DNA from 3 places in the Rahnella sp. P4_A8 genome. Region 1 is predicted to be linked to each of the others. Evidence: predicted binding sites of a transcription regulator. Region 1 holds the regulator's gene; each other region holds the start of a gene.

The links. The regulator LexA, encoded in region 1, represses DNA repair genes until DNA is damaged. The targets are predictions, from matches to a motif close to TNCTGTATGTACATACAGNA.
Region 2: the regulator LexA is predicted to act here: its motif matches at 7,009-7,028, upstream of rmuC (DNA recombination protein RmuC).
Region 3: the regulator LexA is predicted to act here: its motif matches at 8,992-9,011, upstream of AC1DUO_RS17420 (metal-dependent hydrolase).

The regions. Positions count from the first base shown of each region.
Region 1 is NZ_JBFUHK010000008.1:18,604-29,465, forward strand. It holds gene pgi (glucose-6-phosphate isomerase) at 119-1,765, shown strand; gene psiE (phosphate-starvation-inducible protein PsiE) at 2,017-2,424, shown strand; gene ubiC (chorismate lyase) at 2,514-3,053, shown strand; gene ubiA (4-hydroxybenzoate octaprenyltransferase) at 3,095-3,961, shown strand; gene plsB (glycerol-3-phosphate 1-O-acyltransferase PlsB) at 4,059-6,542, opposite strand; gene AC1DUO_RS06410 (diacylglycerol kinase) at 6,660-7,028, shown strand; gene lexA (transcriptional repressor LexA) at 7,148-7,756, shown strand; gene dinF (MATE family efflux transporter DinF) at 8,055-9,419, shown strand; gene AC1DUO_RS06425 (CsbD family protein) at 9,609-9,818, shown strand; gene zur (zinc uptake transcriptional repressor Zur) at 9,977-10,486, opposite strand; gene dusA (tRNA dihydrouridine(20/20a) synthase DusA) at 10,749-10,862, shown strand, end outside.
Region 2 is NZ_JBFUHK010000028.1:15,527-26,388, reverse strand. It holds gene ptsP (phosphoenolpyruvate--protein phosphotransferase) at 1-1,174, shown strand, start outside; gene fsa (fructose-6-phosphate aldolase) at 1,186-1,848, shown strand; gene AC1DUO_RS14865 (dienelactone hydrolase family protein) at 1,942-2,769, opposite strand; gene katE (catalase HPII) at 2,953-5,235, shown strand; gene udp (uridine phosphorylase) at 5,459-6,220, shown strand; gene AC1DUO_RS14850 (DedA family protein) at 6,386-6,913, shown strand; gene rmuC (DNA recombination protein RmuC) at 7,071-8,612, shown strand; gene ubiE (bifunctional demethylmenaquinone methyltransferase/2-methoxy-6-polyprenyl-1,4-benzoquinol methylase UbiE) at 8,754-9,509, shown strand; gene ubiJ (ubiquinone biosynthesis protein UbiJ) at 9,523-10,131, shown strand; gene ubiB (ubiquinone biosynthesis regulatory protein kinase UbiB) at 10,128-10,862, shown strand, end outside.
Region 3 is NZ_JBFUHK010000039.1:26,940-37,801, forward strand. It holds gene infC (translation initiation factor IF-3) at 76-627, opposite strand; gene thrS (threonine--tRNA ligase) at 631-2,559, opposite strand; gene AC1DUO_RS17385 (MarC family NAAT transporter) at 2,849-3,529, shown strand; gene AC1DUO_RS17390 (transglycosylase SLT domain-containing protein) at 3,553-4,188, opposite strand; gene AC1DUO_RS17395 (fructosamine kinase family protein) at 4,511-5,380, shown strand; gene AC1DUO_RS17400 (YniB family protein) at 5,486-6,034, opposite strand; gene hxpB (hexitol phosphatase HxpB) at 6,228-6,893, shown strand; gene kduI (5-dehydro-4-deoxy-D-glucuronate isomerase) at 7,202-8,038, shown strand; gene kduD (2-dehydro-3-deoxy-D-gluconate 5-dehydrogenase KduD) at 8,116-8,877, shown strand; gene AC1DUO_RS17420 (metal-dependent hydrolase) at 9,030-9,587, shown strand; gene AC1DUO_RS17425 (L-cystine transporter) at 9,777-10,862, shown strand, end outside.

The DNA of each region.
Region 1 (10,862 bases):
TCTGTCATTGTGATTAAGCAGATCTAACCTATCGCAAGAAAAGGCATCTCTTCCCGGGAACTTCAGGCTACAATCGGGACAGTTACCTCATATTTATTCTCAGCCTAAGAGCATTGCTATGAAAAATATCAATCCAACTCAGACCGCTGCCTGGCAAGCCCTGCAGCAGCATTTCGACAAGATGAAAGATGTGCAGATTAGCCATCTGTTTGCTGAAGATGGTGATCGTTTCTCCAAATTCTCTGCCACGTTTGAAGACCAGATGCTGGTCGATTTCTCCAAAAACCGCATCACCGCAGAGACGCTGGATAAGCTGCAGGCGCTGGCGAAAGAGACTGACCTTCAGGGCGCAATCAAATCGATGTTCTCTGGCGAGAAGATCAACCGCACCGAAGACCGTGCTGTTCTGCACGTTGCACTGCGTAACCGCAGCAACACGCCAATCGTCGTGGACGGCAAAGATGTGATGCCGGAAGTGAATGCAGTTCTGGCGAAAATCAAAGGCTTCACCGAACGTGTTATCGGTGGCGAATGGAAAGGTTATACCGGCAAAGCCATCACCGACGTGGTGAACATCGGTATCGGCGGTTCAGACCTCGGTCCGTTCATGGTCACTGAAGCGCTGCGTCCGTACAAAAACCACCTGAATATGCATTTCGTCTCCAACGTTGACGGCACGCATATCGCTGAAACGCTGAAAGATTTGTCTCCGGAAACCACGCTGTTCCTGGTTGCATCAAAAACCTTCACCACGCAGGAAACCATGACCAACGCCCACAGCGCGCGTGACTGGTTCCTGAAAACCGCTGGCGATAACCAACACGTGGCGAAACACTTCGCGGCGCTGTCCACCAACGGTAAAGCGGTGAGCGAGTTTGGTATCGACACCGACAACATGTTCGAATTCTGGGACTGGGTCGGTGGCCGTTACTCTCTGTGGTCCGCAATCGGTCTGTCTATCGCGCTGTCTGTAGGTTTCGATAACTTCGAACAACTGCTGAGCGGTGCGCACGCGATGGATAAACACTTCGCGAATACGCCGGCTGAGAAAAACCTGCCGGTACTGCTGGCGCTGATCGGCATCTGGTACAACGATTTCTACGGCACCGAAACCGAAGCTATCCTGCCATACGACCAGTACATGCACCGTTTTGCCGCTTACTTCCAGCAAGGCAACATGGAATCTAACGGTAAGTTCGTTGACCGTAACGGCAACCCGGTGGATTACCAGACTGGCCCGATCATCTGGGGCGAACCGGGCACTAACGGTCAGCACGCGTTCTATCAGCTGATTCACCAGGGGACTAAAATCATCCCTTGTGACTTCATCGCACCGGCCATCAGCCATAACCCGCTGAGCGATCACCACGCGAAACTGTTATCTAACTTCTTCGCCCAGACCGAAGCGCTGGCATTCGGTAAATCTCTGGATGTTGTCGAGAAAGAATTCGCCGATCAGGGTAAAAAACCAGAAGACGTTAAACACGTTGCGCCGTTCAAAGTGTTCGAAGGTAACCGTCCGACCAACTCCATCCTGCTGCGTGAAATCACGCCTTACAGCCTGGGTGCGTTGATCGCAATGTATGAACACAAAATCTTCACCCAGGGCGTGATCCTGAACATCTACACCTTCGACCAATGGGGCGTAGAACTGGGCAAACAGCTGGCAAACCGTATCCTGCCAGAACTGGAAGGTAGCTCAGAAGTGACAGGCCACGACAGTTCCACGAACGGTTTAATTAACCGCTTCAAAAACTGGCGCTAATCCCTCGTCATCCTTCAGACTGTTTCAGCGTTGGCTGCGTGAACTCACCCCGGTCACATACTTGTGTATACTCCCGGGGATTCATTCCCTTGCCGACTGGATCCAGCCCGAATGATTTAGAGGGACAGGTCGAAATATTTCTCAATAAAAGGGTTAGCCTTCACCGGCTGGCCCTTTTTTAATGGCGCTTTTCCTGTGCTGACTCTGTGGTATTCTGCGGGGATTAATAACAAAAGTGGGATGTAGATCACATGGCAGGATCAAAACGGGCATTGATGATATCCGTCATTATGCAGCGAATTTTGAACGTATTCTTATTAGGACTGGCCGCGATCCTGATGATTTTTATCGGGCGCGAAACCTATCATTTAGCAATGGTGTTGTTCGTGAATAACGATCAGTCTTCGTCATATCTGCTCATTGAAGGGATTGTAATTTACTTCCTCTATTTTGAGTTTATTGCCCTGATTATTAAATATTTTTCGTCGGGCTATCATTTCCCGTTACGCTATTTTATTTACATCGGCATCACCGCGATTATCCGTCTGATCATCGTCGACCACAAAAGTCCTTATGACACATTGGTTTACGCCTGCGCGATCCTTGTGCTGGTCGTGACACTGTTTCTGGCCAATAGCGAACGTCTGCGCCGCGAATAAATCAGGCAATTACTGCCTCGCATTGATGCGCTAGAATGCGAGGCAGATAATTCATTGGAGGTATGAATGCCTTCATTACGGAGCCGTTGATGTCTGATCCCCATTCCCCCGAACCATCCCCGATCCACTGGTTTGACGACCCTTCGCAGGTGCCTGCGGATGTGGCTGACTGGCTGATGGAAATGGGGTCCATGACCCGCCGGTTTGAAAAGCAGGGTGTTACCGTCACCGTGAAACCGCAAAATGAATGTTTTGTCAGTCGCGAAGAACTGGGTGAAAGCGAAGCACAGCAGTTGCCGGAAAGTGCCCGTTACTGGATCCGCGAAATCGTGCTGTTTGGCGATGCCGAACCCTGGCTGCTGGGGCGCACGGTCATTCCTGAAGAAACGCTGACCGGGCCGGATCTGGCGCTGGTCGATTTAGGCACGGTGCCGCTGGGGCGCTATCTGTTTAGCGGGAACAACTTGTCCCGCGATTACATTCATTTAGGCCAGTTACACAGTGAGCAGGGAGAATTATGGGCGCGCCGTTCCCGTCTGCGTTTGTCTGACAAGCCGCTGCTGCTGACCGAAATTTTCCTCCCGGATTCGCCGGTGCACCGCCCTGAGGGTAAAGTGAGCAAGGCATGAGTCAGACTAATCAACAAGGAGAACAGAGAGTGTCAGGAAGTATGACGCAGGGCACATGGCGTGATTACTGCCGCCTGATGCGCATTGATAAGCCGATTGGCTCACTGCTGCTGTTGTGGCCAACGTTATGGGCATTGTGGGTCGCGGGAGGGGGAATGCCGTCTGCGAAGATTTTGCTGGTCTTCGTGCTGGGCGTGTTCTTCATGCGTGCCGCCGGTTGCGTGGTGAATGACTACGCTGACCGTAAGTTTGATGGTCACGTAAAACGCACCGCTCACCGGCCATTGCCGAGCGGGGCGATCACCGGCAAGCAGGCGAAAATATTATTCGCCGGACTGGTGCTGGTGTCATTCCTGCTGGTTCTGCTGCTTAACCGCATGACCATTTGGCTGTCTCTGGCCGGACTGGCGCTGGCATGGATTTATCCGTTCATGAAGCGCGTCAGCCATCTGCCGCAGGTGGTTTTGGGCGCGGCGTTTGGCTGGGCAATTCCGATGGCGTATGCCGCTGTGAGCGAAAGTGTGCCGCTTAGCTGCTGGTTAATGTTCGTGGCAAATATCTGCTGGACGGTGGCTTACGATACGCAATACGCGATGGTCGATCGTGACGATGATTTGAAGATCGGCGTGAGATCGACAGCGATTCTGTTTGGTCGTTTTGACACGCTGATCATCGGCCTGCTGCAACTGGCAACGCTGATCCTGATGGGGATTGTCGGTTATCTTTCCCAGCTCAGCGCACCGTTTTACTGGTCGTTGCTGCTGGCTGCTGCGCTGTTTGTGCATCAGCAAAAGCTGATTGCTAAACGTGAACGTGATGCCTGTTTCCTGGCTTTCCGCCAGAACAATTATGTCGGGCTGGTGTTGTTCCTCGGTATTCTGATGAGCCTGTCAGGCTTCAATTTCTAAGTAAGTTAGCCTGCGCGACAACAATTAAAAACGCCCGGACTCTGTAAAAAGTCCGGGCGTTTTGTTTTTTTAATCTGATGTCTGGCGCTAATACGGGTTAATGATCGGTATCGCGTACATCCATCTTCGGTTCAGCCGGTGGCTCCGTTGCTTGCGGCAGCTCAGAAGGCATTCCCGCACTCTCGATAGTTAGCTTGATATCCGGTGTCATCAGGTCGCTGAGCATGAGGTAAATCTCACGCGTTTGTTCCTGAATGGCATCGCCGGTGTCACTGATATAGCCTTCTGCGCGCAGTGTGCCGACCAGCGTCGAGAACACAGCTTTATCGAAGAATTCAGGGGCATTGATACCGTGCAGCACGGATAAACGCTGCGCCATAATCCGGCTCTCTTTTTCCAGTGCCCCGCGGTTGATGCTTGGGTTATTGGTGAGCAGGGAGAAGGTAATCGCGTAACGTTGCAGCGTTTCACGTACGCCAGCCGCCAGCAACTGGAGGGTGCGGATACGGGCCGGATTAAGTGTCAGCTCATCATCTTCAAGGTGAATGATTTGCTGACGCGCCAGTTCCAGCGTCAGAACATCCAGCACTTGTGGCAGCTCAGGCGTATCGAAATGCATAAACAGTTCGGCTTTGAGCATCGGATAAATCAGTTCGACCTGATGCAGTAATTCCGCGCGGCTGACCTGGCGGTGGTGCATCACAATGCTTGAAATCAGTGATGGCAACACCAGCATATGATGGATGTTGTTGCGGTAATACGTCATCAGCACGGCCTGTTCGCGAGGCAGAACGATGATGTCGCCAATGTTGTCTTTCTCAACCTGGAACTTATTCATGTTCAGCGCGTGATCAAGCAACTGGTCAGCGGTCAGATCAGGCACCGTCGAATCCGCGTTGTAAGGCACGTTACGCAGCAATTGCAGATAACAGTCGATTTGCTCGGTCAGCTGTTCGCGTGTCAGTGAACGCTGACGGGAGGCCAGCAGCGCGGTACAACACAAGTTCATGGCATTGGCTGCCGCTGAATTGTTGATGCGCACCATGATCTGTTCTGCCAAATCCTGCACTGTCGGCGTCAGCCAGCTTGGACGTTGTGCTTCGATCGGGTCGATGGCTTCACGCCAGGTTGGCACGTTCTGGTTCAGGTAAGTGGTCAGATGCAGCGGCTCACCGAAGTTCACGTAACCCTGGCCGAGGTTACGCAGCTTGCGCAGCCCGTTCAGCATCTGTGTCAGGCTTTCTTTCTCTTTGGTCGCACCGCGTAATTCTTTCGCGTACGTACCCACTTCCATGACGTGCTCATAACCGATGTAAATCGGTACCAGCGTAATCGGACGTGAACCGCCGCGCAGCATGGCCTGAATGGTCATGGCCAGCGTGCCCGTTTTCGGCTCCAGCAGACGCCCGGTTCGCGAACGCCCCCCTTCCACAAAGTATTCCACCGAATAACCGCGGCTGAACAGTTCGCCCAGATATTCACGGAAAACCGTCGAATAGAGCTTGTTGCCTTTAAAGGTTCGACGAATAAAGAACGCACCCAGACGGCGGAAAATCGGGCCAGCCGGCCAGAAATTCAGGTTGATACCGGCGGCAATATGCGGCGGTACCAGACCCTGATGATAGAGCACGTAAGACAGCAGCAGATAGTCCATGTGGCTGCGGTGGCAAGGCACATACACAATTTCCTGACCGTCCAGCGCTAACTGGCGTACACGCTCGGCATTATTAACGTTGATGCCTTTGTACAAACGGTTCCACGTCCAGCTCAGCACACGGTCAGAGAGGCGCACGGCTTCATAAGAGAAGTCAGCAGCAATCTCTTCCATCAGGGCGATGGCGTTTTGTTGGGCTTTTTCGTGGGAAATTTTCTTGCTGCGGGCTTCGTCTTCAATCGCTTTCTCAATGGCTTTTGAGGCCAGCAATTTATTGAACAAATCCTGACGTGCCGGAAGACGCGGACCAACCGCAGCCAGACGCTGACGGGAGAAATGCATCCGCGCCACACGTGCCAGTTTTTGAGCAATCGTCTTATCTGTGCCGTGTTCCGTCGCCATATAACGCAGGGAAACGGTATTGGAGAAACGGACGAAACTGTCCCGCCCCAGCCACAGCACAGCGAAAAATTTCTGGATACCGTTCAGCACGCGCAGATGCGGCGTGTCGTCCTGACCTTCACGGCCCGGTGCACGACCAAACATTACCGACACCGGCAACATCTGAATGTCTAAATCCGGATTATTGCGGTGCAAATCAAGGTAGTCGTGGAACAGCTTTACGGACTCCTGCTTCGGCGTGTAATAAGAGAATACGCGCGGGCCTTCGGCTATAAAGACATGGCTTGGTAGCAGGGTTCCGTCAATTTCCAGCGGAATAAGAGGATCAGGCAGATTCTGCGCCAGACATTGCGCACGCAACGTCAGCAAATCGGCTTTGGAATTATAAGGTAATACGTACAAAATCGGCCGCGTCGGGTCTAAATGCAACTCGGTAACCGGATCTGAAGGTATGACCTTGCTCTTTACCAGCAATGAGAGTGGTAAATTCAATAATGTGTAATAAAGTCTACGCCAACCTGACATAAAAACGTGAAGCCTCTTGTTAGCAATTTCGCCGCAAGGATACCAGAAAGATCCGTGGAGATCTGTGGTCATATAAAAGCTAAAATGCTGCAAACACTCTAAGGATCAGTACCCGAAATGGCGAACCAAGTCACCGGATTTACCCGAATTTATAAAGCGGCCGGCTATTCCTGGAAAGGATTCAAAGCGGCATGGCAAAACGAAGCGGCATTTCGCCAGGAGGCCAGCGTCGCTATCCCGTTAATTTTGCTATCTTTCTTGCTTGATGTCAGCACCATTGAACGTATCCTGCTGGTGGGATCCGTCGTGCTGGTCTGTGTCACGGAGTTGCTCAACAGCGCGGTGGAATGTGCAATAGACCGCATCGGGCCTGAGTTTCATGTGCTTTCCGGTCGCGCAAAAGATATCGGCTCTGCTGCCGTACTTCTGACCATCATATTGGCGATTTTTGTCTGGGTCAGCATCTTTTGGTCGCGATGGTTCTGATTTGGAATCTGCATTCCAGGAATCAACGTTATGCCCTGTTTTTATTCAATCTTAGGTTTTCATTGACCGTTTAGCTGTATATACTCACAGCAAGACTGTATAAACAACCAGGGGGCGGAATGAAAGCTTTAACGACCAGACAACAAGAGGTCTACGACCTTATTCGCGATCATATCTCCACCACCGGTATGCCACCAACCCGCGCAGAGATTGCATCACGTCTGGGGTTCCGTTCTCCCAATGCGGCGGAAGAGCATCTTAAAGCGCTGGCGCGTAAAGGTGTTATTGAGATTGTTTCCGGTGCATCACGCGGCATTCGTCTGCTGATGGAAGAAGAAGAAGGTTTACCGCTGATTGGCCGCGTTGCCGCCGGTGAACCGCTGCTGGCGCAGCAACATATCGAAGGGCACTATCAGATCGATCCGGCAATGTTTAAGCCGAGCGCCGATTTCCTGCTGCGTGTCAGCGGTATGTCGATGCGTGATATTGGTATCCTTGACGGCGATCTGCTGGCCGTGCATAAAACGCAAGACGTGCGTAATGGTCAGGTTGTGGTGGCCCGTATTGATGATGAGGTCACCGTGAAACGCCTGAAAAAACAAGGCAGTGTGGTGCAGTTATTGCCTGAGAACAGCGAGTTTCAGCCGATCGTGGTGGATTTGCGCGAGCAGAATTTCAGCATTGAAGGCTTAGCCGTAGGTGTTATCCGCAACGGCGACTGGATCTGACCTTCGTACTTCGAGCTATCTCTGCGTTGGCTGCCTTCGCGAACCCCGGTCACATACTTGTGTATGCTCCCGGCGTTCGCTTAGTTGCCGCCTTGATATAACGCGAATTACTCGGTCAGATATGACTAAGTCAGAAATTGCTGTGTCAGATAGACAAGACTAAAACTAATTGAATATGGATGGCGGCCGCCTCTGGCATCCATGTGAATTCAAAGAGAAATGCGTTTCTCTCATCATCGCCCCTTTCGGGGCGATGTCATTTACAGGCATAACCTGAACCTCCGGCATGAGATTCTCTATGCAACATCATTCCCTGCGACACACACTCAAAAACACCTTTTTAAGCCCTGCCGATAAAGCGCTCTGGATGCTGGCATTGCCGATGATTTTTTCCAATATCACGGTGCCGCTCCTCGGCCTGGTGGATACCGCAGTGATCGGTCATCTCGACAGCCCGGATTATCTCGGCGGCGTGGCTGTGGGTTCGATGATCACCACTTTCCTTTTTATGCTCTTACTGTTTCTGCGGATGAGTACCACCGGCATGACCGCTCAGGCGCTGGGCGCGAAAGATAATCAGCTTCTGGCGCGTGCTTTTGTACAACCCTTCCTTCTGGCTGTACTGGCGGGCGTCATTATTGTGGTATTCCGTCATCCGCTGATGGAGCTGGCGTTTCACATTGTCGGCGGCAGCCAGCCCGTGCTTGAACAGGCGAGGCTGTTTATCGAAATCCGCTGGTTCAGCGCCCCGGCTTCATTGGCGAATCTGGTGATCCTCGGGTGGTTGCTCGGCATTCAGTACGTTCGCGGGCCGGTGATTTTGCTGATTGCCGGGAATTTGCTGAATATCATTCTGGATCTGTGGCTGGTGATCGGGCTGGGCTGGAACGTGCGTGGCGCAGCCATGGCGACGGCAAGCTCCGAGTATTTCACGCTACTCATCGGGCTGTATTTCGTCTGGCGGGTGATGAAACGACGCGGTATCACCGGCGCAGAAATCACCTCCGCGTGGCGTGGTAATTTGCGCCGTCTTCTCGGGCTTAACCGCGACATCATGCTGCGCTCATTACTGTTGCAGCTTTGCTTTGCATCGCTGACCGTTCTGGGCGCGCGGCTGGGCAGCCACATTGTGGCGGTCAACGCCGTGTTGATGAACCTGCTGACATTTACCGCGTTTGCACTTGACGGTTTTGCTTATGCTATCGAAGCGCATTCCGGTGAGGCATTCGGTGCCCGCAACCGCGAAAAACTGCTGAATGTCTGGCATGCCGCGTGTCGTCAGGCCGGGCTGGTTGCGCTGTTTTTTGCTCTGATTTACGCGCTGGCGGGTGGGGCGATCATTGATGCGCTGACATCATTACCGGAATTGCGTGAGCTGGCGGACCGATATCTTGGCTGGCAAATTATACTGCCGCTGGTGGCTGTCTGGTGCTATTTGCTTGATGGCATGTTTATCGGCGCAACGCGTGGGCGGGATATGCGAAACAGCATGCTGGTGGCGGCGCTGGGGTACGGGCTGACATTGTTCACTTTACCGCTGCTGGGCAATCATGCGTTGTGGCTGGCGCTGACGGTATTCCTCGGGTTACGCGGGATTTCACTGGGCTGGATATGGCGTCGTTACTGGCGGCATGACACATGGTTTTCGTCTCCGTCGCACTGATTTTTCAGCTATTTTCAAAGAAATAAGCGCAGCTTTGTCGTTATTTCATGCTTTAGATTAATCCTAATAGTGGTTTTTATCCCTGTTTAAGGAGGATTAATCGAGATTCTCTACTAACCTTTAAAGTGTTAAGGACGAGCTGCAAGACGAAATGCAGTTCATAAAACCCAAGGTAACAGGAGATATTTTATGAATAAGGACCAAGCCGACGGTAACTGGAAGCAGTTCAAAGGGAAAGTGAAAGAACAATGGGGCAAACTGACTGATGACGACCTGACAGTGGTTGAAGGTAAACGTGATCAGTTAGTCGGTAAAATTCAGGAGCGTTACGGCTATCAAAAAGATCAGGCCGAGAAAGAGCTCAATGAATGGGAAACCAAAAACAAATATCACTGGTAAGACGCGACTCCCCCTCGCGTGCCAGTGACGTATCCTGAGATTTAGCTGCTCCTACCCGGAACGCTTCAGGATACGGGTACACGGATGTACCCAACCTCTTCTCTGTACAAAACATCCTCCTCTTACGAGTCACCTTCAAAACCTTAAAACCCGATCATTCAGCGTTTTTTCACCACAATACTGTGGTCGTGATCGCAATGGTCATGGCTGTCGCAGGTTTCTACTACTTTGCATTCTGCACATAAGCCATGCGCTTCAACGACGGAATGGCGAAGCTCAAATCCGGATTCTAATGACAGTTTTGCCAGACGCTCTTCAATGCCGTCGGTGGTTTTTTCGGTAACTAACCCGCAGCGGTCGCAGATAAACAGCGCAGAAGTATGGCTCGGCTCTTCAAAATGATGGCAGAGAACATAGCTGTTTGCGGATTCAACACGGTGAATAAATCCCTGTTCCAGCAGAAAATCCAGCGCCCGGTAAACGGTCGGTGGTTTCGCCTGAGGTTCGCTTACGCGCAATAGATCCAGCAAGTCATAGGCGCTGATCGCACCGGGTTGTTGCGTCATCAGGCGCAGTACTTCCAGCCGCTGCGGCGTCAGGCGAACATTGCGCTGCTGGCAAAGTTCTTCAGCTTGTGAAAGTAATTTTTCCGGATTATTCAGGGTCATAGCAACGGTCTCTGAGCGCAGATTGGAATGAATAGGCCACATCATGCGACCACCGATGATTTTATCATGCTTGCACCAAAACGACGAATTATGCGCCATTCAGATGTGATGCAACGTCGGCATCCGCCTGCTCAGCGGCACAAGATGCCGAATCTTTGTTCTGTGGTATAATCAGCGATTACCTTCCCTCTGGCGCGAAGCGGGGGGAGCGTCACGAACCCCTTCAGCGAATGTCAGGCCGATGTCAGAAACTCAACACGTAATGCCCCAGACCACTCCCTTTTCCGCCCAGCGTTTTTCCGTTGCGCCGATGCTCGACTGGACCGATCGCCACTGCCGCCATTTTCACCGGCTGATGACCGGCCAGACGTTGCTG
Region 2 (10,862 bases), on a different contig from region 1:
CCGCACCATGGATATCGGTGGCGATAAACCAGTTCATTATCTGAACATTCCTGCCGAAAACAACCCGTTCCTCGGTTATCGCGCCGTGCGTATTTATCAGGAATACCTGCCGTTATTCCATACGCAGTTGCGCGCGATCCTGCGCGCCTCGGCGCACGGATCGCTGAAAATCATGATCCCGATGATCTCCTCTATGGAAGAGATCTTATGGGTGAAAGATCAACTGGCTGAAGTCAGGCAGTCGTTGCGCAGTGAGCAAGTGCCGTTTGATGAAAAAATTCAGCTTGGGATCATGCTGGAAGTGCCGTCGGTGATGTTCATCATCGATCAGTGTTGCGAAGAGATTGATTTCTTTAGCATCGGCAGTAATGACCTGACGCAGTATCTGCTGGCGGTCGACCGTGATAACGCGAAAGTGACACGCCATTACAACAGCCTGAATCCGGCCTTCCTGCGCGGCCTCGACCACGTTGTGCGCGAAGTGCATCGCCACGGTAAATGGATTGGTTTATGCGGTGAACTTGGCGCGAAAGGCTCGGTATTGCCGCTGCTGGTCGGGCTGGGGCTTGATGAAATCAGCATGAGTGCACCGTCGGTTCCTGTGACCAAAGCACGGCTGGCCAAACTCGACAGCCGCGAATGTCGCCTGCTGCTGAACCGCGCCATGCAGTGTCGCACGTCGCTGGAAGTCGAACACCTGCTGGCGCAGTTCAGGATGGCGGTCAACGATGCCCCGTTGATTACGGCGGAATGTGTGGCGCTTAATGCTGACTGGCGCAGTAAAGAAGAAGTGATTAAAGGCATGGTGGATAACCTGATGCTGGCAGGGCGTTGCCGTTATCCGCGCAAACTCGCCGCCGATGTCTGGGCGCGCGAAGCCGTATTTTCCACCGGCCTCGGGTTTGGCTTTGCGATACCGCACACCAAATCAGAACACATTGAGCAATCGACTATCAGCGTCGCGAAACTCCCGCAACCGGTGCGGTGGGGCGATGAAGAAGCGCAGTTTGTCATCATGCTGACTCTCAATAAACACGCTGCAGGCGATCAGCATATGCGGATTTTCTCAAAGCTGGCGCGACGGATTATGCATGACAGTTTCCGTGATGTGCTGATGCATTCCACCACCGCAGCACAGATTGAAGCGCTGCTTAAACAAGAACTGGAACTCTGACAGGAGAGAATATGGAACTTTATCTGGATACGGCTGATATCAGTGCAGTAAAACGTTTATCGCGGATTTTACCGTTACAGGGTGTGACCACCAATCCGAGCATTGTGGCTAAATCGCAGACTTCCGTGTGGGAGGTTTTGCCCGGGCTTCGTGATGCATTAGGTGGTGAAGGGAAACTGTTTGCACAAGTGCTGGCGAATCAGACCGAACAGATAGTGGAAGAAGCTGAACTGCTGCATTCCCGCGTGCCGGGGCTGGTGGTCAAAGTGCCGGTCACCGCCGCCGGTCTGGCAGCGATTAAGATCTTACGTACCCGCAAAATTCCAACGCTGGGAACCGCGGTGTATGGTGCCGGGCAGGGACTCCTGTCGGCGCTGGCCGGAGCAGAATATGTCGCGCCGTATGTTAACCGGCTGGATGCCCAGGGGGGAGATGGCATTGCGATGGTGACGGAGTTGCAGCAATTGCTGTCCCTGCATGCGCCGCATGCCAAAGTGCTGGCCGCCAGTTTTAAAACGCCGCGTCAGGTTCTGGCCTGTCTGCTGGCAGGTTGTCAGTCGGTCACTATCCCGGTGGACGTAGCGGAGCAATTTATCAGTGCGCCTGCGGTACAGGCGGCTGTCGATAAATTTGAACAAGACTGGCAGGGTGCCTTTGGGCAGTTGTCGCTGTAATGGGTTAACTTCCCGTAAAAAGCCCGGCAGGAAAAACCTGTCGGGCTTTTGTCATTCTGGTCGGTGTCCTTTTACTGCACACCATACTTTTTATTACTTAACCCCATACTGCGCAAAGAAATCCAGCATCCGTTGCCAGCCGTCGGCGGCGGCTTCAGCGTGGTAACTCGGGCGATAATCGGCGTTAAACGCGTGGCCCGCTTCCGGATATACCACGATTTCCGCCGTAGCATTGGCTGCGCGAATGGCCTGACGCATGGTTTCAATGGTATCCAGAGGAATGCTGGAATCTTCTGCGCCGTATAAACCCAGAACCGGTGCATCCAGCGCGGCGGCGCGGTCAACCGGATTTGACGGGCTGGTCAGCGTTTTATCGCCGACCAGTTTGCCGTACCACGCCACGCCCGCTTTCAGCTGCGGATTGTGCGCCGCGTACAGCCAGGTAATGCGCCCGCCCCAGCAGAAACCTGTGATGCCTAATTTAGAAATGTCCCCGCCATGTTGTGATGCCCAGTGTGCAGTGTGATCGAGATCTGCAAGCACCTGCTGATCCGGCACTTTACTGACCAGTTTAGCAAAAAGCTCACTGATTTCAGTGTAGTCACGCGGGTCGCCCTGACGGAAGTACAACTCCGGCGCGATGGCCATATAACCCTGTTTCGCCAGACGGCGGCAGATATCCTGAATGTGTTCGTGTACACCAAAAATTTCCTGCACCACCAGCACGATCGGCAATTTACCGGTGAACTGTTCCGGACGGGCGAGGTAGGCGGGCATATCTTCGCCCTGCGAGGGTATGGTGGTCTGGCCTGCGTGCAGCCCGTCAGTATCGGTATGGATAGTGGTGCTGGCGACGGGAGTGACGGCAGGGGCAAAGCTGGTCGGAGCCTGTTTCAGGGTAAGCAATTCTTCTTTTTTCATTGGGGTCTCCAGGCAAGTGTCCATACGAAAATCTGTGGCTATGGATTAAAACTATAGCCGGAAAGCATGAACAGCAAGGCGCAAGAGATGTTCTATAGTTAAAAGTTAATCAGGAAAGTCATCATGGAAGATTTACAGAACGTCTACAGAACACCCGAAACCTTTGTCGAGGAGCTATGTTCAATGTCAAAATCACCCTCTAAAGTGACCAAGAAAAGCGAGTCAAAATCGGTAAGCCGCGCCCCCGCCACGGGCATTGAATCTTCACAGCCAGGCCTGGGGGATCTTGCGCCCGGCGATCGTATTTATCAGCCTTCGCCACAACCGACACCGCCAGGAAAAGAACCGACAGCGTCCGGCAGTGCGAAGAGTCCGGAAAATACCAATGCTAAACTCGATGCATTAGAACGCCACCGCAAAAATGGTGAAAAACAGCCGCTGACCACCAATCAGGGCACCAAAATCTCTGATGATCAGAACTCGCTGAAAGCCGGAAATCGTGGCCCGACACTGCTTGAAGATTTCATTCTCCGTGAAAAAATTACTCACTTCGACCATGAGCGCATTCCCGAACGTATCGTTCATGCGCGGGGCGCTGCGGCGCACGGTTATTTCCAGCCCTATCGCAGTATGAAGGCGGTGACCAAAGCCAGCTTCCTGTCTGATCCTGAAAAGAAAACGCCGGTATTTGTGCGTTTCTCTACCGTTCAGGGTTCCCGTGGTTCGGCAGATACCGTGCGTGATATCCGCGGCTGGGCGACCAAGTTTTATACCGATGAAGGCATTTACGACCTGGTCGGTAACAATACACCGGTGTTCTTTATTCAGGATGCCCATAAATTCCCTGATTTTGTGCATGCGGTAAAACCCGAACCGCATAACGAAATCCCGCAGGGAGCGAGTGCGCACGATTCCTTCTGGGATTACGTGTCCCTGCAACCGGAAACCCTGCATAACGTGTTCTGGGCGATGTCTGACCGGGGCATTCCGCGCAGTTACCGCACGATGGAAGGTTTTGGCATCCATACTTTCCGTTTCGTGAATGCAAAAGGCAAAGCCACTTTTGTGCGTTTCCACTGGAAACCGCTGGCCGGAAAAGCCTCTCTGTTATGGGATGAAGCGCAGAAACTGGCCGGGAAAGATGCCGATTTCCACCGCCGTGATTTGTGGGAAGCCATCGAAGCCGGAGATTATCCGGAATACGAACTGGGTGTGCAGTTGATCCCTGAAGAAGATGAATTCAAATTTGATTTCGACCTGCTCGACCCGACCAAACTCATCCCTGAAAAACTGGTGCCGGTAGAACTGATCGGCAAAATGGTGCTCAACCGTAACCCCGATAATTTCTTTGCTGAAACCGAGCAAGCCGCGTTCCACCCGGGGCACATTGTGCCGGGCATAGATTTCACCAATGATCCGCTGTTGCAGGGGCGACTGTTCTCTTACACCGACACGCAAATCAGTCGTCTGGGCGGGCCTAATTTCCATGAAATTCCGATTAACCGGCCGACGTGCCCTTTCCATAACTTCCAGCGTGACGGCATGCACCGTCAGGACATTGATACGAATCCGGCGAACTACGAGCCGAATTCCATCAACAATAACTGGCCGAGGGAAACACCTCCGGCAGCGTCCGGCGGTGGCTTTGAAAGTTATCCTGAACGGGTTGATGCAGAAAAAATCCGTCAGCGCAGTCCGTCATTTGCCGAATATTATGCCCATCCGCGCCTGTTCTGGCTGAGCCAGACAACAGCGGAGCAGGATCATATTATCGGCGCTTTCTCATTTGAATTATCGAAGGTGGCGCGGCCGTATATCCGCGAGCGGGTCGTGGATCTGTTAGCGCATGTTGATCAGACGCTGGCGCAGAAAGTGGCGAAAAATCTGGGTATTACCCTTTCCGCTGACACCCTGAAGATCAAGCCGCCGAAGCCCGTGAATGGGCTGAAAAATGATCCGTCGCTGAGTTTGTATGCCAGCGGTAAAGGCACGATCAAAGGGCGGCAGGTGGCGATATTGCTGGGTGAAGGTGTGAATGCGGCGGATGTTCTGGAAACCTTACAGGCACTTCAGGCCGCTGGCGTTCACCCTAAGCTGCTGGCCAGTCACTTAGGGAGTGTGACTGCCGATGATGGTTCTACGTTGCCGGTTGATGCTACGTTTGCCGGATCGCCTTCCATCACCGTTGATGCAGTGATTGTTCCGCATGGGCATATCGACGCACTGCTGATGAATGGCGATGCACGGCATTATGTGCTCGAAGCCTACAAACACCTGAAAGTGGTGGGGCTAAGTGGCGATGCACGCCGCTTCAAATCGCTGCTGGGGCTGACGGATGATGTGCCGGAAGAGGGCGTTGTGGAAGGTGAAAAAGCAGAAGGAGCGTTGCTGAAGGCGTTTCTGAAAGACATGCTCAAACACCGGATCTGGTCGCGCAGTGCGGCGGCAGATGCCGTTCCTGCCTGATTAACTGTAACTGATAAACAGGCAATCCCCGGCAGCGGAGATTGCCTGTTTAAAATTCCCTCACCCCTCCTTATTTTGTGACTTGAATCACAAAATAAATGTATGTGAAATTCCTGTTGTTACATCATAGTGACGACCGTCACGAAATAACGTCACAATGTTCAGTACAGTTGCCGGGTGTTCCTCCTGCCAATAAATGACCTTACACACAGAGGAGTTTGTTATGTCTCAGCCTGAAGTTTTCCATCTTGGCCTGGCCAAAAAAGATTTAAACGGCGCGACGCTGGCGATTGTTCCCGGCGACCCTGAGCGCGTGGAAAAAATTGCCAAATTGATGGAGAACCCGGTTCGTCTGGCTTCCCACCGCGAATTTACCTCATGGCGTGCTGAGCTTGATGGCAAATCTGTGATTGTTTGCTCAACCGGTATTGGTGGCCCTTCGACCTCTATTGCGGTTGAAGAACTGGCGCAACTGGGGATCCGTACTTTCCTGCGAGTCGGCACAACTGGTGCTATCCAGCCACACATCAATGTCGGTGACGTTCTGGTCACGACCGCTGCCGTTCGCCTTGATGGCGCGAGCCTGCACTTTGCGCCGATGGAATTCCCTGCAGTAGCCGATTTTGCCTGCACCACCGCGCTGGTTGCGGCGGCAGAAGCCGTGGGTGCCGCGACGCACATTGGCGTTACCGCCTCTTCTGACACCTTCTATCCGGGTCAGGAACGTTATGACACTTACTCTGGCCGTGTTGTCCGTCGCTTCAAAGAATCGATGAAAGAGTGGCAGGAAATGGGCGTCATGAACTACGAAATGGAATCCGCGACTCTGCTGACCATGTGTGCAAGCCAGGGCCTGCGCGCGGGGATGGTGGCGGGTGTTATCGTGAACCGCACGCAGCAGGAAATCCCTAATGCGGAAACCATGAAAAAGACTGAAAGTCATGCGGTGAAGATTGTTGTAGAAGCAGCCCGCAGGCTTATTTAGTCCCTATAAAACTAAAACAACCACATCACATCATCACATCAATGGGCTGCCTCTGGCGGCCCATTTTTTTGCCCTGCTAAGCAGATCTGTTAAGGTCATGTTAGTAATCCATCTGGAATAATTGATGAACCTCCTCCCGAATCTCTGACAAAAGGAACTGCATTTTTGACTGTTCACGACCTTCTTGAGTACACCACTACCTTCATCCGCGCCCATCAGGTGTGGGCTGCACCGATCGTTTTCTTTCTGGCTTTTGGTGAGTCTCTGGCATTCCTTTCCCTGCTGCTACCGGCAACGTTTATCTTGCTGGGACTCGGCGCGCTGATTGGCGAAACCGGTATTCCGTTCTGGCCCATCTGGGCCGCCGCCGCCGCAGGCGCTTTCCTGGGAGACTGGCTTTCTTACTGGATTGGTGCCCGTTATCAGGATCGGGTTGGCAATTTCTGGCCTTTCTCCCGCCATCCGCAAATGCTGGTTCGTGGACATGCTTTCTTTGAAAAATGGGGCATGCCCGGGGCTTTTATCGGCCGCTTCTTTGGCCCGCTTCGTGCCGTTGTGCCACTGGTTGCCGGTATCTGCGGTATGCCGCAAAAATATTTCCAGATTGCGAATGTGACGTCTGCACTCATCTGGGCTTTCGGCATCCTGGCGCCAGGTGCTTTCGGCATTCAGTGGCTGAGCCGCTGGTTTTGAATGCTGCTCTCTGTGGCTGGCTATCGCAAGGGGGCAAATACAGAGAAATTCCTTTTTGGAAGACGTCTCGCAAAGGCTCAATGCAACAGAAAATAGACTGGACATCCATACAGCCTGACATTACCTTGGCCGCAAGAGACTTTAAGAGGGAAATCGCGTGGATATCAGCATCCTGACAGCCCTGGGGGCGGGGTTAATGGGCTTACTCGTAGGTTGGCTTATCGCCAGCCTGCGCCAACAGCAACAGCAGACGGAGTATGAAACGCAGCGCCGTTTGCTGGAACAATCGCTGGAACAGGCTAAAGCGGAAAATGATACGCACAAAAGCGAGCGGCAATCAGGGCAGCAGCAACTGCGTGAGGCTGAACTTGAGCTGCGAAAACTGCATAGCCTGCAGGCGGCCAGTCAGGAAAAATTACAACTGCTTGCCCACTGGCAAAACGAGTGTGAGCAACTGAATCAGGAACTGCGTGCGCAGCGGGAAATCAACAGCGCGCAGGAAGCAGAGTTGCGTGAGGTTTCAACCCGTCTGGATGAAACCCGCATGGCGGCTGAGGAAAAGCAGCGTCTGCTGATTAACAGCGAACAGCGCCTGAGCAGCCAGTTTGAAAATCTGGCTAACCGGATTTTCGAACAAAATGGCCGCCGTGCCGACGAACAGAACAAGCAAAGTCTCGACAAGTTACTGTTGCCGTTGCGCGAGCAACTGGATGGTTTCCGTCGTCAGGTGCAGGACAGCTTTGGGCAGGAAGCCCGTGAACGCCATACGCTGGCGCATGAGATCCGCAATCTGCAGCAACTGAATGTGGAGATGGCCCGTGAAGCCGTCAACCTGACCAAGGCACTGAAAGGTGACAACAAAACGCAGGGCAACTGGGGGGAAGTGGTGCTGAGCCGCGTGCTCGAGGCTTCCGGTTTACGTGAAGGGCATGAGTACCAGACTCAGGTCAGCGTGCAGGTTGACAGCAACAGCCGGATGCAACCTGATGTGGTCGTCAGGTTACCGCAGAATAAAGACGTAGTGATTGATGCCAAAATGACCCTGGTCGCGTATGAGCGCTATTTCAACAGCGAGGATGACAGCGAGCGGGAAGCGGCACTCAATGAACATATTGCCTCGGTGCGCGGACATATCCGCCTGCTCGGGCGCAAAGATTACCAGCAACTTCCCGGTCTGCGCAGCCTCGATTATGTGCTGATGTTTATCCCTGTTGAGCCCGCTTTTCTGCTGGCTATCGACCGTGAGCCAGAATTGATTAGCGAAGCGCTCCGGCACAATATTATGCTGGTCAGCCCGACGACCCTGCTGGTGGCGCTGCGAACGATCAGTAACTTGTGGCGCTATGAGCATCAGAGTCAGAACGCCAAACGTATCGCCGACCGCGCGGCACGTCTTTACGACAAACTGCGGCTGTTTGTGGATGACATGGAGTCGATGGGACAAAGTCTCGACAAAGCGCAGGGAAGTTATCGATCCGCGATGAATAAACTCTCGCAAGGCCGTGGTAATCTTATCGGACAGGTGGAAAGTTTCCGCGCGCTGGGTGTTGAAGTTAAACGGCCTATCAGTCCGTCTCTGGCTGAAATAGCGAAAGCGGAAAATGAACCTGAAGACACCGCATCTCTGCCCGATACCTCTGATGCGGAAGAAGAACAGACGCTGAACCCGGGTGAGTTAACTCCCCACCAGCAGACATAGCGGGTCAGAGGGCCTGCACTGTATTTGTGATTCAATGCATGAATTTTTGCAATATGTTGAATCACCATCGGTGATGGGGCTTTCGAACGGGTTCTGATACACTTCTCCCCAAGAGTTCGACTGAAAAAGCAGGCATAAATAATGGAAAAGCAGACGCCGGAAACCACCCATTTTGGTTTTCGTACAGTAGCCAAAGATGAAAAACAGGAAATGGTGGCAGAAGTCTTCCATTCCGTTGCGGCAAAATATGATTTGATGAATGATCTGATGTCTTTCGGTATTCATCGCATCTGGAAACGCTTCACTATTGATTGCAGCGGTGTCCGTCAGGGACAACGTGTGCTGGATCTGGCCGGTGGTACGGGCGATCTGACCGCAAAATTTTCCCGTCTGGTGGGTGAGAAAGGCGAAGTCGTGCTGGCGGATATCAATGATTCCATGCTGAAGATGGGCCGCGAAAAGCTGCGCAATCTTGGCATCGTCGGCAACGTCAGCTACGTTCAGGCGAATGCCGAGGCTCTGCCGTTCCCGGACAACTATTTTGACTGTATCACCATCTCTTTCGGTCTGCGTAACGTGACTGAAAAAGAGAAGGCGCTGCGTTCCATGTTCCGCGTACTCAAGCCGGGCGGGCGTCTGCTGGTACTGGAATTCTCCAAACCGGTGCTGAAGCCGCTGAGCAAAGCTTACGACACCTATTCCTTCCATATTTTACCGCGTATTGGTGAGCTGGTTGCGCACGATGCTGAAAGCTACCGGTATCTGGCTGAATCAATCCGTATGCATCCGGATCAGGAAACACTGAAAGGAATGATGGCGGACGCAGGTTTTGAAAATGTGACTTATCACAACCTGACTGGCGGCATTGTGGCGTTACATCGGGGTTTCAAATTCTGATATGAGTATGCCGATGTTGTTAACGCCGTTACTGACTGCCGCTATCGAGACGCCGCTTAATTACCTGCTTTTCAGAGATCGCAGCATGAAGGCGGCGCGGACACGTCTGGCCGGTAAAGTTCTGCGTGTGGAATTGCAGGAACTGAGTACACCACTGACGTTTGTGTTCAGTGAACAGAAAATTGATGTGCTCGGGCAATGGGACGGCGCGGCAGATTGCACCGTCACCTCGAAACTGTCAGTGCTGCATAAGTTACGTGATCGCCAGCAGTTGTCGCCCATGATGCGCAGTGGCGAGCTGGTAGTTGATGGCGATATCGCCCTGGTTCAGCAGTTCTCTGCATTGCTGGATATGGCGGAAATTGAGCCTGCGGAATTTCTGGCACCCTATATCGGTGACATTGCGGCACAGGGGCTGAGTCAGACCGTGCAGGGCGTTTTCAGCTTTTTGCAAAAAGGGTTGAAACACCAGCAGAGCTATGTGGCGCAAACGCTGACTGAAGAGTGGAAAATGGCACCCGGTCCGCTGGAAGTTGTCTGGTTTAGTGATGAGGTTTCCGCACTGGTGTGTGAGCTGGATGCGCTGGATAAACGTATCAAAAAACTGGAGGACAAACCGTGACGCCTAGGGAAATGCGACGTTTATATCTGATTATCCGCATGTTTCTGATCTACGGCCTTGACGAACTGATCCCTAAAATCCGCTTAACGTTACCACTGAGAATTGGTCGTTATCTTTTTTTCTGGTTACCAAATCGTCATAAAGAAAAGCCGTTAGGTGAGCGCATGCGCCTGGCACTGGAACAGCTTGGGCCGGTTTGGATCAAGTTCGGTCAGATGATGTCTACACGCCGCGATCTTTTCCCCCCGCACATAGCCGATCAGCTGGCTTTGCTTCAGGACCATGTTCCGCCGTTTGATGGTGCGAAAGCCCGTCAGCAAATTGATGCCGCGCTGGGTGGCCCGCTGGAAACCTGGTTTGATGAGTTCGATCAGACGCCGCTGGCGTCTGCGTCTATTGCTCAGGTGCACACGGCGATCCTGAAAGAAAACGGCAAACCGGTGGTGCTCAAAGTTATCCGTCCGGATATTTTACCGACCATTGTTGCTGATATCCGTTTGATGTCGCGTCTTGCTGGCTGGCTACCGATTTTGTTACCGGATGGTCGCCGTTTGCGTCCGCGTGAAGTGGTACGTGAGTATGAGAAAACGCTGCTTGATGAACTGAATCTGTTACGTGAAGCCGCGAATGCCATTCAGCTTCGCCGTAACTTTGAAGGTAGCCCGATGCTGTATGTGCCGGAAGTGTACCCGGACTATTGCAGCGAACAATTGATGGTGATGGAACGTATT
Region 3 (10,862 bases), on a different contig from region 1:
GTTATTAACATGAATCAGAAAGGCGAATCCAGAATACGCGGTGCGAACACCGCGTAGCAGGATTACTTGGAAGCCTTACTGTTTCTTCTTAGGTGCGAGCACCATGATCATCTGACGACCTTCGATCTTCGTAGGGAAGGATTCGACAACGGCCAGTTCAGAATCTTCACACAGGTCTTTACGGACGCGGTTAAGCACTTCCATACCGATCTGTTGGTGCGCCATTTCACGCCCACGGAAACGCAGGGTGATTTTGGCTTTATCGCCATCTTCCAGAAAGCGAATCAGGTTGCGTAGTTTGACCTGATAGTCGCCATCATCGGTACCAGGTCGGAATTTGATTTCCTTAACCTGAATAACTTTTTGTTTCTTTTTCTGCTCTTTGGTCGACTTGCTCTTCTCGTAGAGGAATTTGCCGTAATCCATGATTCGACAAACTGGCGGCTCGGCATTCGGACTGATTTCTACTAAATCGACGCCCGCTTCCTCAGCTTTTTCAAGAGCTTCATTCAGACTGACAATACCAATCTGCTCGCCATCGACGCCGGTGAGGCGAACTTCTTGCGCGCGAATCTCTTTGTTAATGCGATTAGGACGCGCCGGTTGAACTCGTTTTCCGCCTTTAATACTTTATTCCTCCAGTTGATGAAGACTTCTGCTGCGGATTTCCGCCAGCAGTTTGTCAACGACTTCGCTAACATCCATGCTTCCTAAGTCTTTGCCGCGGCGGGTACGAACAGCAACTTTGCCTGCTTCGACCTCTTTATCGCCACAAACTAACATATAAGGAACACGGCGTAGCGTGTGTTCGCGGATTTTAAAGCCAATCTTCTCATTTCTCAAGTCGGCTTTAACGCGAATGCCTGCATCTTGCAGTTTTTTAGTTAATTCTTCGACATAGGTAGCTTGTGAATCAGTGATATTCATAATCACTACCTGAACCGGAGCCATCCAGGTTGGGAAGAAGCCCGCGTATTCTTCAGTCAGAATACCAATGAAGCGTTCCATTGAACCCAGGATAGCACGGTGAATCATTACCGGAACCTGACGGTCGTTACTTTCGCCAATATAAGAGGCGTTCAAACGACCAGGTAATGAAAAGTCGAGCTGCACGGTACCACACTGCCACGCACGATCCAAACAATCATGCAAGGTAAATTCAATTTTTGGACCGTAGAACGCCCCTTCACCCGGCTGATATTCGAACGGAATGTCGTTTTCCGTCAGCGCAGCCGCCAGGTCATCCTCAGCACGAGTCCACATTTCGTCAGTACCAATGCGCTTCTCAGGACGGGTGGACAGTTTCACCACGATTTTTTCGAAGCCAAACGTGCTGTACATGTCATACACCATGCGGATACAGCTGTTCACTTCATCACGCACCTGCTCTTCTGTACAGAAGATGTGAGCATCGTCCTGAGTGAAGCCACGAACGCGCATCAGACCGTGTAATGCACCAGATGGCTCATTACGGTGGCAACTGCCAAACTCAGCCATACGCAATGGCAGATCACGGTAAGATTTCAGACCCTGATTGAAGATCTGAACGTGTCCCGGACAGTTCATTGGCTTGATGCAATATTCACGGTTTTCAGAAGAGGTCGTGAACATCGCTTCTTTGTAGTTTTCCCAGTGACCGGTTTTTTCCCACAGCACGCGGTCCATCATGAACGGACCTTTTACTTCCTGATAGTCATAAGACTTCAGTTTCATGCGTACAAAGGCTTCCAGCTCACGGAAAATGGTCCAGCCGTCGTTGTGCCAGAACACCATACCTGGTGCTTCTTCCTGCATATGGTACAGGTCAAGTTGCTTACCAATTTTACGGTGATCACGTTTACCGGCTTCTTCCAGACGCTGAATGTAAGCATTCAGTTGCTTTTTATCCGCCCACGCAGTGCCGTAGATACGTTGCAACATTTTGTTATCGCTGTTACCACGCCAGTAAGCACCGGAGGTTTTCTGCAGTTTGAAATGATGGCAGAAACGCATGTTCGGTACGTGTGGACCACGGCACATATCCACATATTCTTCGTGGTGATACAGACCCGGATGGTCATCATGACTGATGTTTTCATCCAGAATCGCCACTTTGTATTCTTCGCCACGGCTTGCAAAGGTATCGCGCGCTTCCTGCCAGCTGACTTTCTTTTTAATGACGTCGTAATTCTTTTCAGCCAGTTCGTGCATGCGCTTTTCAAGCAGTTCGATATCTTCCTGAGTCAGCGTACGATCTAAATCGACGTCGTAATAGAAGCCATTATCGATAACCGGGCCGATTGCCATTTTGGTGTCTGGCCACAGTTGTTTAATGGCATGACCCAAAAGGTGCGCACAGGAGTGGCGCAAAATTTCAAGACCGGCTTCGTCTTTAGCGGTGATGATCGCCAGTTGCGCGTCAACCTCAATCAGGTCGGTTGCATCAACCAGTTCGCCGTTAACACGACCAGCGATACAGGCTTTCGCCAGGCCAGGGCCGATATCAAGGGCAACATCAAGGGGAGAAACGGGGCGATCAAAAACGCGCTGGCTTCCATCAGGAAGAGTAATGACAGGCATGCTAATTCCTTAATCTACAGTGGTGCCCCACACGACAGAGCACATCTAGAAAAATATTTGAGTTTAAATTCACGTAGTTATTCACGCTATTTAGCTTTACCTTGCCAAATATAGGCACCCTGAATACATCACGTAATTGTATCGGGATGCGACGCGAAAACAGTCCATAAGTTTAGCATTCGTAAAGTGCGAATTTCCAGCAACCTGTGTTGCTAAACGCGGATATTTTTCGTGTAATCCCCCCTGACACGTTAAGGTAACCAGAGCAGCATTTAAAAAAGGGAAGGATATGACAGAAGTCAGGCAGTTATTTGAAGTACTGGGATTGGGCCTGATGGTACTGCTTCCGCTGGCAAATCCACTGACGACCGTGGCTTTGATGCTCGGTCTTTCCGGGAATATGACCACACAGGAAAGAAACCAGCAGTCGCTGATGGCCTCGGTCTATGTCTTTATCATCATGATGGTGGCGTATTACGCGGGACAGTTGGTGATGAATACGTTCGGGATTTCCATTCCCGGCCTGCGTATTGCGGGGGGACTTATCGTCACCTTTATCGGTTTCAGAATGCTTTTCCCACAGCCACACGTGGAAGAAAGGATCCTTATCGAGAACAAAACGGCGGAAATGAAGAAACAGGATTCGCCAAATATCGCTTTTGTTCCTCTGGCGATGCCAAGTACCGCCGGGCCGGGCACCATTGCCATGATCATCAGCAGTGCTTCAACGGTGAAATCATCTGATTTCCCGCACTGGATTATTACCGTTGCTCCGGTGATGATTTTCTTTTTAGTGGGTTTGATTTTGTGGATATCTCTGCGCAGTTCGGGGGCGATTATGCGTCTGGTCGGGAAAAGCGGGATTGAGGCTATTTCACGTCTGATGGGATTCTTGCTGGTGTGTATGGGCGTTCAGTTCGTTATCAACGGGGTTCTTGAGATTATTAAAACCTTCCCGCCAGCAGCCTGAGCCGCTGGCGGGAACATCAATGCTTACCGCATCGCGAGGTAGGCATTGTTCACTTTCCACAGATAACGTGGTGCTTGTGGCGCCGGGTGTTTTTTCTGCACATGAGCAGAAAACTCAGCAGGCGTCATCAGATTGATTTTCGCAATCGCATACGTCTTATCTTTGTCGAACGTTCTCAACAACGCCCCTGCTCCGTTCACATATGCCAGTGTGGTGGCGTAACGACGAGTTTCAGGGTTATTAATACCCGCAAGCTGCTGTTGTAAAATACTTAAATAAGCCGTACCCAGGTCAATGTTCACCGCCGGATCTTTTAAATCACGCGGCGTGGGCTGACCGTAACGTCCTTTCATCCGGTAGGCATCGCGTCCTGCCGTTGAGGCCTTTAGCTGCATTAACCCAATCGCATTCGATTTGCTGACAACGGTTGGGTTATATCCAGATTCGACCTGAATGATTGCTTTAACAAGTGTTTCGTCGACGCCATAGGTATTTGCCGCCTGGTGAATAACATCACCATAAGGCCCTGGATGCATTAATGAAGTATCGCGCTGAGGTGGCGGCGATGGATTCAAAAAACGCGTCGTCTGAACCGGTGTTTCTTTAGCGCAACCCGCCAGCAATAGCGCGGCCATCAAATAAAGAATGTTTGGTTTCACGTTATCTCTCTCGCGACTGGGACGAGATGTAGCATATACATCTTCTTCCAACACCTGAATATATTTTTCGTCTATTATTATTATTGTTTTGTTAAACAAAGGGGTTAGAGGGATGTCGATAAGACAATTCCGTTTATAAAACCCGTTTCATGTCACATATTCCTAAATTAATCTGTCCGCTGATGATACGTTCTATTTAGACATCTGAGAAATTGCATAAATTGACATCATCATCTGATTCAGCCGTGCGCCGGATCGGGTTTTCGAAGCTGAAAAAACGCTAACTTAATGAATTATCTGGCCAGTCAGAAGGGGTCATACCATGTGGCAAGCCGTCAATCGTTTGTTGAGTGAACACTTAGGCAATGCTGAAATCCGCGAACGTGTTGAGCTTCCGGGAGGCGAAATCCACCCGGCATGGCGGCTGAGCTACGGCGACAGAAACGTGTTTGTGAAATGCAATGCACGCGAAATGTTGCCTATCTTTGCCGCTGAAGCCGATCAGTTGGCCTTACTTGCGCGCAGCCAGACCGTCAGGGTGCCGGAAGTTTATGGTGTAGGTAGCGACCGTGATTACAGTTTCCTCTTGCTCGAATATATCCCGCAAAAACCTCTGGATGCACATAATGCCTATGTTTTAGGCCAGCAACTTGCCGCATTGCATCAGTGGAGTGAACAACTGCAATTCGGTCTGGATTTCGATAATGAACTGGCGACAGTTCCGCAACCCAACAGCTGGCAACGGCGCTGGGCTACCTTCTTTGCCGAGCAGCGCATTGGCTGGCAGCTGCAACTGGCTGCTGAAAAAGGGATGATATTTGGTAATATCGAAGATATCACCGCTATGGTTCATGCCCGCTTGCAGAATCATCAGCCGCAACCTTCACTTTTACACGGCGATTTATGGCCGCATAACTGTGGCTTATCTGATGATGGTCCGGTGATTTTTGACCCGGCCTGTTACTGGGGAGATCGGGAATGCGATTTGGCGATGCTGCCGTTATATCCGAATGTTCCGCCGCAATTATATGACGGTTATCAGAGTATAACGCCACTCCCTGACGACTTCATTTCGAGGCAACCGATCTACCAGTTATATTACCTGCTTAACCGCAGTAATTTATTCGGTGGTCAGCATCTTGTGGTGGCGCAACGCGCCATAGAAAGGCTGTTACACGAAGATATCAGTTAGCGGGATAAATATTTCAGCTCTGAACAAATAAGACCTGAAAACGTTAATATTCAGGCCTTATTTTTCATTTTCACAGAAACCCGTTATAAATATGTCGTCAAATTATCAGGCCATTAATCCTAATAATTTCAAAATGAAGTAGCCGATGACAGCGATGATAATTGGCAAAATATACAATGGAAAATACTGCACCAAAATCGTGTGTCGCGGTATCACGATACGCTCTTCAATTTGCGAACGTGTCCGGCCTTCAGCACCTTTCGCCTGTTCCAGAATAAGCTGATCCTGGATCCCTTCGCGAATGTGTTTTACCTGACGGGACATTCTCGCGCCGGAAGCCTGAAGTGCCAGCCCCACAAAAATCAGCCAGTAGATAATGAAGAACATGATGTTCGCGCTGGTGAAACCCTGCCCTAAAGCTGGCACCGGTGAGTTGTACCAAAAGACATTGAGAAACGAGGTATTGAACTTCACCATATCCACCATCACGTGGATGAAATCCAGCATGACCGCGTTGATGCCCTGCTCCGTCTTAGTGTGCTCGTTGATAAAATTCAGCAAAGAAATCAGCGTAGAAAGCAGCGCAGGGATAAAAATGATCCATCCCGCAATTCGTTTAATTACTGCCACACGTCCGGCTTGTTGGTACGTCATGAATTCCCCTTGTTAGGATACCTAAAGCAACGGCTAAGTTTACCCACAGAAAGCCTGCTCCGCCCAATGTTTTAATCAGTTAGCGTAACGCTGTACCGGGAACGTCCATCCTGTCCATTTTCACATGAGATTTCACCTGCATTCCCACCGATGTTAAAGTGGGTTTCTATTTATTGTGAGGGAGTCCGCTTTCATGGCTTATGTCCGCCCTGTTAATGCAGCAATTTTCGATATGGATGGTCTGTTAATTGATTCTGAACGGTTATGGACTCAGGCTGAGCTGGACGTTTTCAGTCGCCTGGGCGTTGATATTTCCCAGCGCCATTTGCTGCCGGATACGCTAGGTTTGCGTATCGATCAGGTGGTCAGGATGTGGTATCAGGCGCTTCCGTGGCAGGGTCCGGGTCAGGAAGAAGTGTCCTCAATGATTATTGCCCGCACGATTGAACTGGTAGAACAAACCCGGCCGTTGCTGCCTGGCGTGAATCATGCCCTTGAGCTTTGCCGTGATCAGGGGCTGAAGATTGGTCTCGCGTCGGCATCACCGCTGTTTATGCTCGATACCGTGCTGGAAATGTTTAATTTACACTCCTTCTTTAAGGTTCGTGTTTCAGCGGAAAAGCTGCCTTACAGCAAACCGCATCCTGAGGTCTATCTGCTGGCTGCCGGAGAATTACAGGTTGATCCGCTCAACTGTGTGACGCTGGAAGATTCCTTTAATGGCATGATCGCCACCAAAGCCGCGCGTATGCGCTCGGTGGTGGTGCCGGACCATGAATACAGTGTGGATCCACGCTGGGCGCTTGCCGATGTCAAACTTTCTTCCCTCGAAGAATTGCGTGTGGCACACATCAGCTAAAATTTATGCGCAGCCGCTCATGCCGCTGCGCACCTTCTCTGCTTTCTCTCCTTTCCATATACCTTCTCTACGCATTTCTCCTGCCACAATTTTTGAAGCTTCGTTTAATTTCGTAAATCTTGAACTGACTCATAAAATAAATAAAACGTTATTTCATTTTTATTGAATTCGCATGTCAATGAACCTATGATTCCTGCAACAAGGACGAGCCGGGAGCTCTCCTGCTTCTGTACGCTGTCACTGCCACGCAACGGTCAGACTAGCCCGGTAAGTCCTCCTTGATATCGTCATTCATGAGAGGCACCGACATGCAAGTTCGTCAAAGTATCCACAGCGACCACGCAAAAACGCTTGATACCGCTGAATTACGCCGTGAATTCCTCATTGAGAAAATCTTTGAGAAAAATGCCTATACCATGACTTACAGCCACATCGACCGCATCATTGTCGGCGGCGTCATGCCCGCTGAAAAAACGGTATCCGTGGGTGATGAAGTCGGTAAACAGCTTGGTGTGAGCTATTTTCTTGAACGTCGCGAACTCGGCGTGATTAATATCGGCGGCCCGGGTCTGATCGTGGTTGACGGTACAACCTATGAAATTGGTCATGAAGAAGCGTTGTATGTCGGCAAAGGGGCAAAGCGGGTCGAGTTCAGCAGCGTTGATGCCTCCAGACCGGCCAAGTTCTACTACAACAGTGCGCCGGCACACACGACTTTCCCGAACAAAAAAATCACACTGGCGGAAGCCTCTCCGCAGACCATCGGCGATGCAGCTACCAGCAACCGCCGCACCATCAATAAATTCATCGTGCCCGACGTTCTGGAAACCTGTCAGCTGACCATGGGGCTGACCAAACTGGAAGAGGGGAGCCTGTGGAATACCATGCCTTGCCACACCCATGAACGTCGTATGGAAGTGTATTTCTACTTCAATATGGAAGCGGAAACTGCCGTGTTCCACATGATGGGGCAACCACAGGAAACCCGTCATTTATTAGTGCACAACGAGCAGGCTGTCATCTCTCCTAGTTGGTCAATTCACGCCGGAGTGGGTACCAAAAACTATACCTTCATCTGGGGGATGGTCGGTGAGAACCAGGTATTCGATGACATGGATCACGTCAAAGTCAGCGAACTGCGCTAACTCCCCCTTGCTCTGCCTTACCGGCAGAGCAACTCATTTTTTATGGCGAACGCGCCGTTGCAAAAGAGACTCTGAATATGATCCTCCGTTCATTTGAATTAAGCGGCAAAGTCGCAATCGTCACCGGTTGCAATACCGGGCTGGGACAAGGCATGGCGCTGGGTCTCGCGCAGGCGGGATGCGATATTGTGGGCATTAACGTTTCCGCCCCTGAAGAAACTGAAAAAAAAGTCACCATGTTAGGCCGCCGTTTTCTCGATCTGAGGGCTGATCTGAGCACCATCACAGGCATTCCTGAGCTGATCGAGAAAGCAGTCGGGGAATTTGGTCATATCGATATTCTGATCAATAACGCCGGTATTATCCGCCGTGAAGATGCCATCGAATTCAGCGAGAAAAACTGGGATGATGTGATGAATGTGAACAGCAAAACGCTGTTCTTTATGTCTCAGGCCGTGGCGAAGCAGTTCATCAAACAGGGTAACGGTGGCAAAATTATAAATATTGCCTCTATGCTCTCGTATCAGGGGGGGATCAGGGTGCCTTCCTATACCGCGTCAAAAAGCGCAGTAATGGGTCTGACCCGACTGATGGCCAATGAATGGGCGAAGCATAACGTCAATGTGAATGCGATTGCGCCGGGGTATATGGCGACTAACAATACGGAACAGTTGCGCGCCGATGAAGAACGCAGCAAAGAAATCCTCGACAGAATCCCCGCCGGACGCTGGGGTCTGCCGGAAGATGTCATGGGGCCGGTAGTCTTTCTGGCATCGAAAGCCTCTGATTACGTTAATGGTTACACCATTGCCGTCGATGGTGGTTGGCTCGCGCGTTAAGGGCAGAATAAGTGACACCAGAAAGGCGTATTCTTATACGCTTTTTTGTTTTTTATCAGTCCGTTGACAATTAGTTACAGGGCATCTCTTCCAAGATTGTGACAGTTTCACTTATACTGGATAAAATAACAGTTATCCAGTTCGGACGCGTCATGACGGCGGAAGGCCATCTCATTTTCTCAATTGCCTGTGCAGTATTTGCTAAGAAGGCCCAGCTTTCTCCCGAACTGGCGCATGGTGACTGGTGGCACATCATTCCAGGGTCTTTGCTTACCTGTCTGCTGCCCGATATTGATCACCCCAAATCGGTGCTGGGCCAGCGTCTCAAATGGTTGTCGGCCCCCATCGCCCGGGCTTTTGGTCACCGTGGATTCACTCACAGTTTGCTGGCGGTGGCTGGAGGGATTTTCCTGCTACGCACTCATTTCCCTCATGACTGGGTGATCCCCGCTGATGCTTTCCACGCCATGATTATCGGTTACCTGAGCCATATCCTGGCAGATATGCTGACGCCTGCAGGAGTGCCGCTGCTCTGGCCTTGTCGATGGCGTTTCCGGCTACCGCTGATTAACAGCCAGAAAGGTAATCAACTCGAGCGCACGCTCTGCCTTATGCTGGTCGGCCTGACGCTTTTCTGGCCAGACTGGACGCCCATCATTGGTGCAATAAATCCTGACTTTTTTAATCACATCCTGAAATTATTCATCTGAATAGCATGAAATATTGCCGATATGATGAAAATTAATACAAATACCAACAAAAAGTTATAATGAATTCCTTTTGGATATAAATGCTCGGACCCTCAAACTGATATTCTGCCCCCCAATGCTTTGGGATGGTGCAGTCCTTTTCCGGAAACACCCGTTTCATTTATCAAAATTATAAGTTTGGAGTCTGGTATGAATCTTCCGCTCGTTCTTAACGTAGTGGTTTTCGTTGCCCTGCTTTTGCTGCTGGCACAAACCCGCCACAAGCAATGGAGCCTGGCAAAAAAAGTTTTACTGGGTCTGGCTATGGGTGTCGTATTTGGCCTGGCTTTACAGCTGATCTACGGTTCCGATGATCCGGTACTAAAAACCTCAATTACCTGGTTCAATATTGTCGGTAACGGCTACGTCCAGTTGCTGCAAATGATCGTCATGCCGCTGGTTTTCGTCTCTATTCTGAGCGCGGTAGCGAAACTGCATAACGCGTCATCGCTGGGGAAAATCAGCTTCCTGACCATCGGTACCCTGCTGTTCACCACACTGATCGCTTCTCTGGTGGGTATCTTCGTGACGGGCCTGTTCGGCCTCACCGCTGACGGCCTGGTACAGGGTACGCAGGAAACGGCGCGACTGACGGCAATTCAGTCTAACTATGTCGGCAAAGTGGCTGACCTGAGCGTGCCTCAGTTGATCCTTTCCTTTATACCTAAGAACCCGTTTGCTGATCTGACAGGCGCAAGTCCGACATCAATCATCAGCGTCGTGATCTTCGCAGCCTTCGTTGGTGTAGCCGCCCTGCAACTGGTGAAAGATGATGCAGAAAAAGGTCCGCGCATTCTGGCCTTTATCGATACCCTGCAGGCATGGGTGATGAAGTTGGTGCGTCTGGTCATGAAACTGACCCCGTACGGGGTACTGGCTCTGATGACCAAAGTGGTCGCCGGCTCGAACATTCAGGACATCATTAAACTCGGCAGCTTTGTGGTCGCGTCTTACCTGGGTCTTGGCATTATGTTTGTTGTTCACGCGATACTGCTGTCGTTCACCGGTGTTAATCCGGCGAAATTCTTCCGTAAAGTCTGGCCGGTGCTGACTTTTGCCTTCACCAGCCGTTCAAGTGCCGCGACCATCCCGCTGAGCGTTGAAGCGCAGACACGCCGTCTGGGTATTCCTGAATCTATCGCCAGCTTTGCGGCATCGTTCGGGGCAACGATTGGTCAGAACGGCTGTGCAGGTCTGTATCCAACCATGTTGGCCGTCATGGTTGCGCCAACCGTC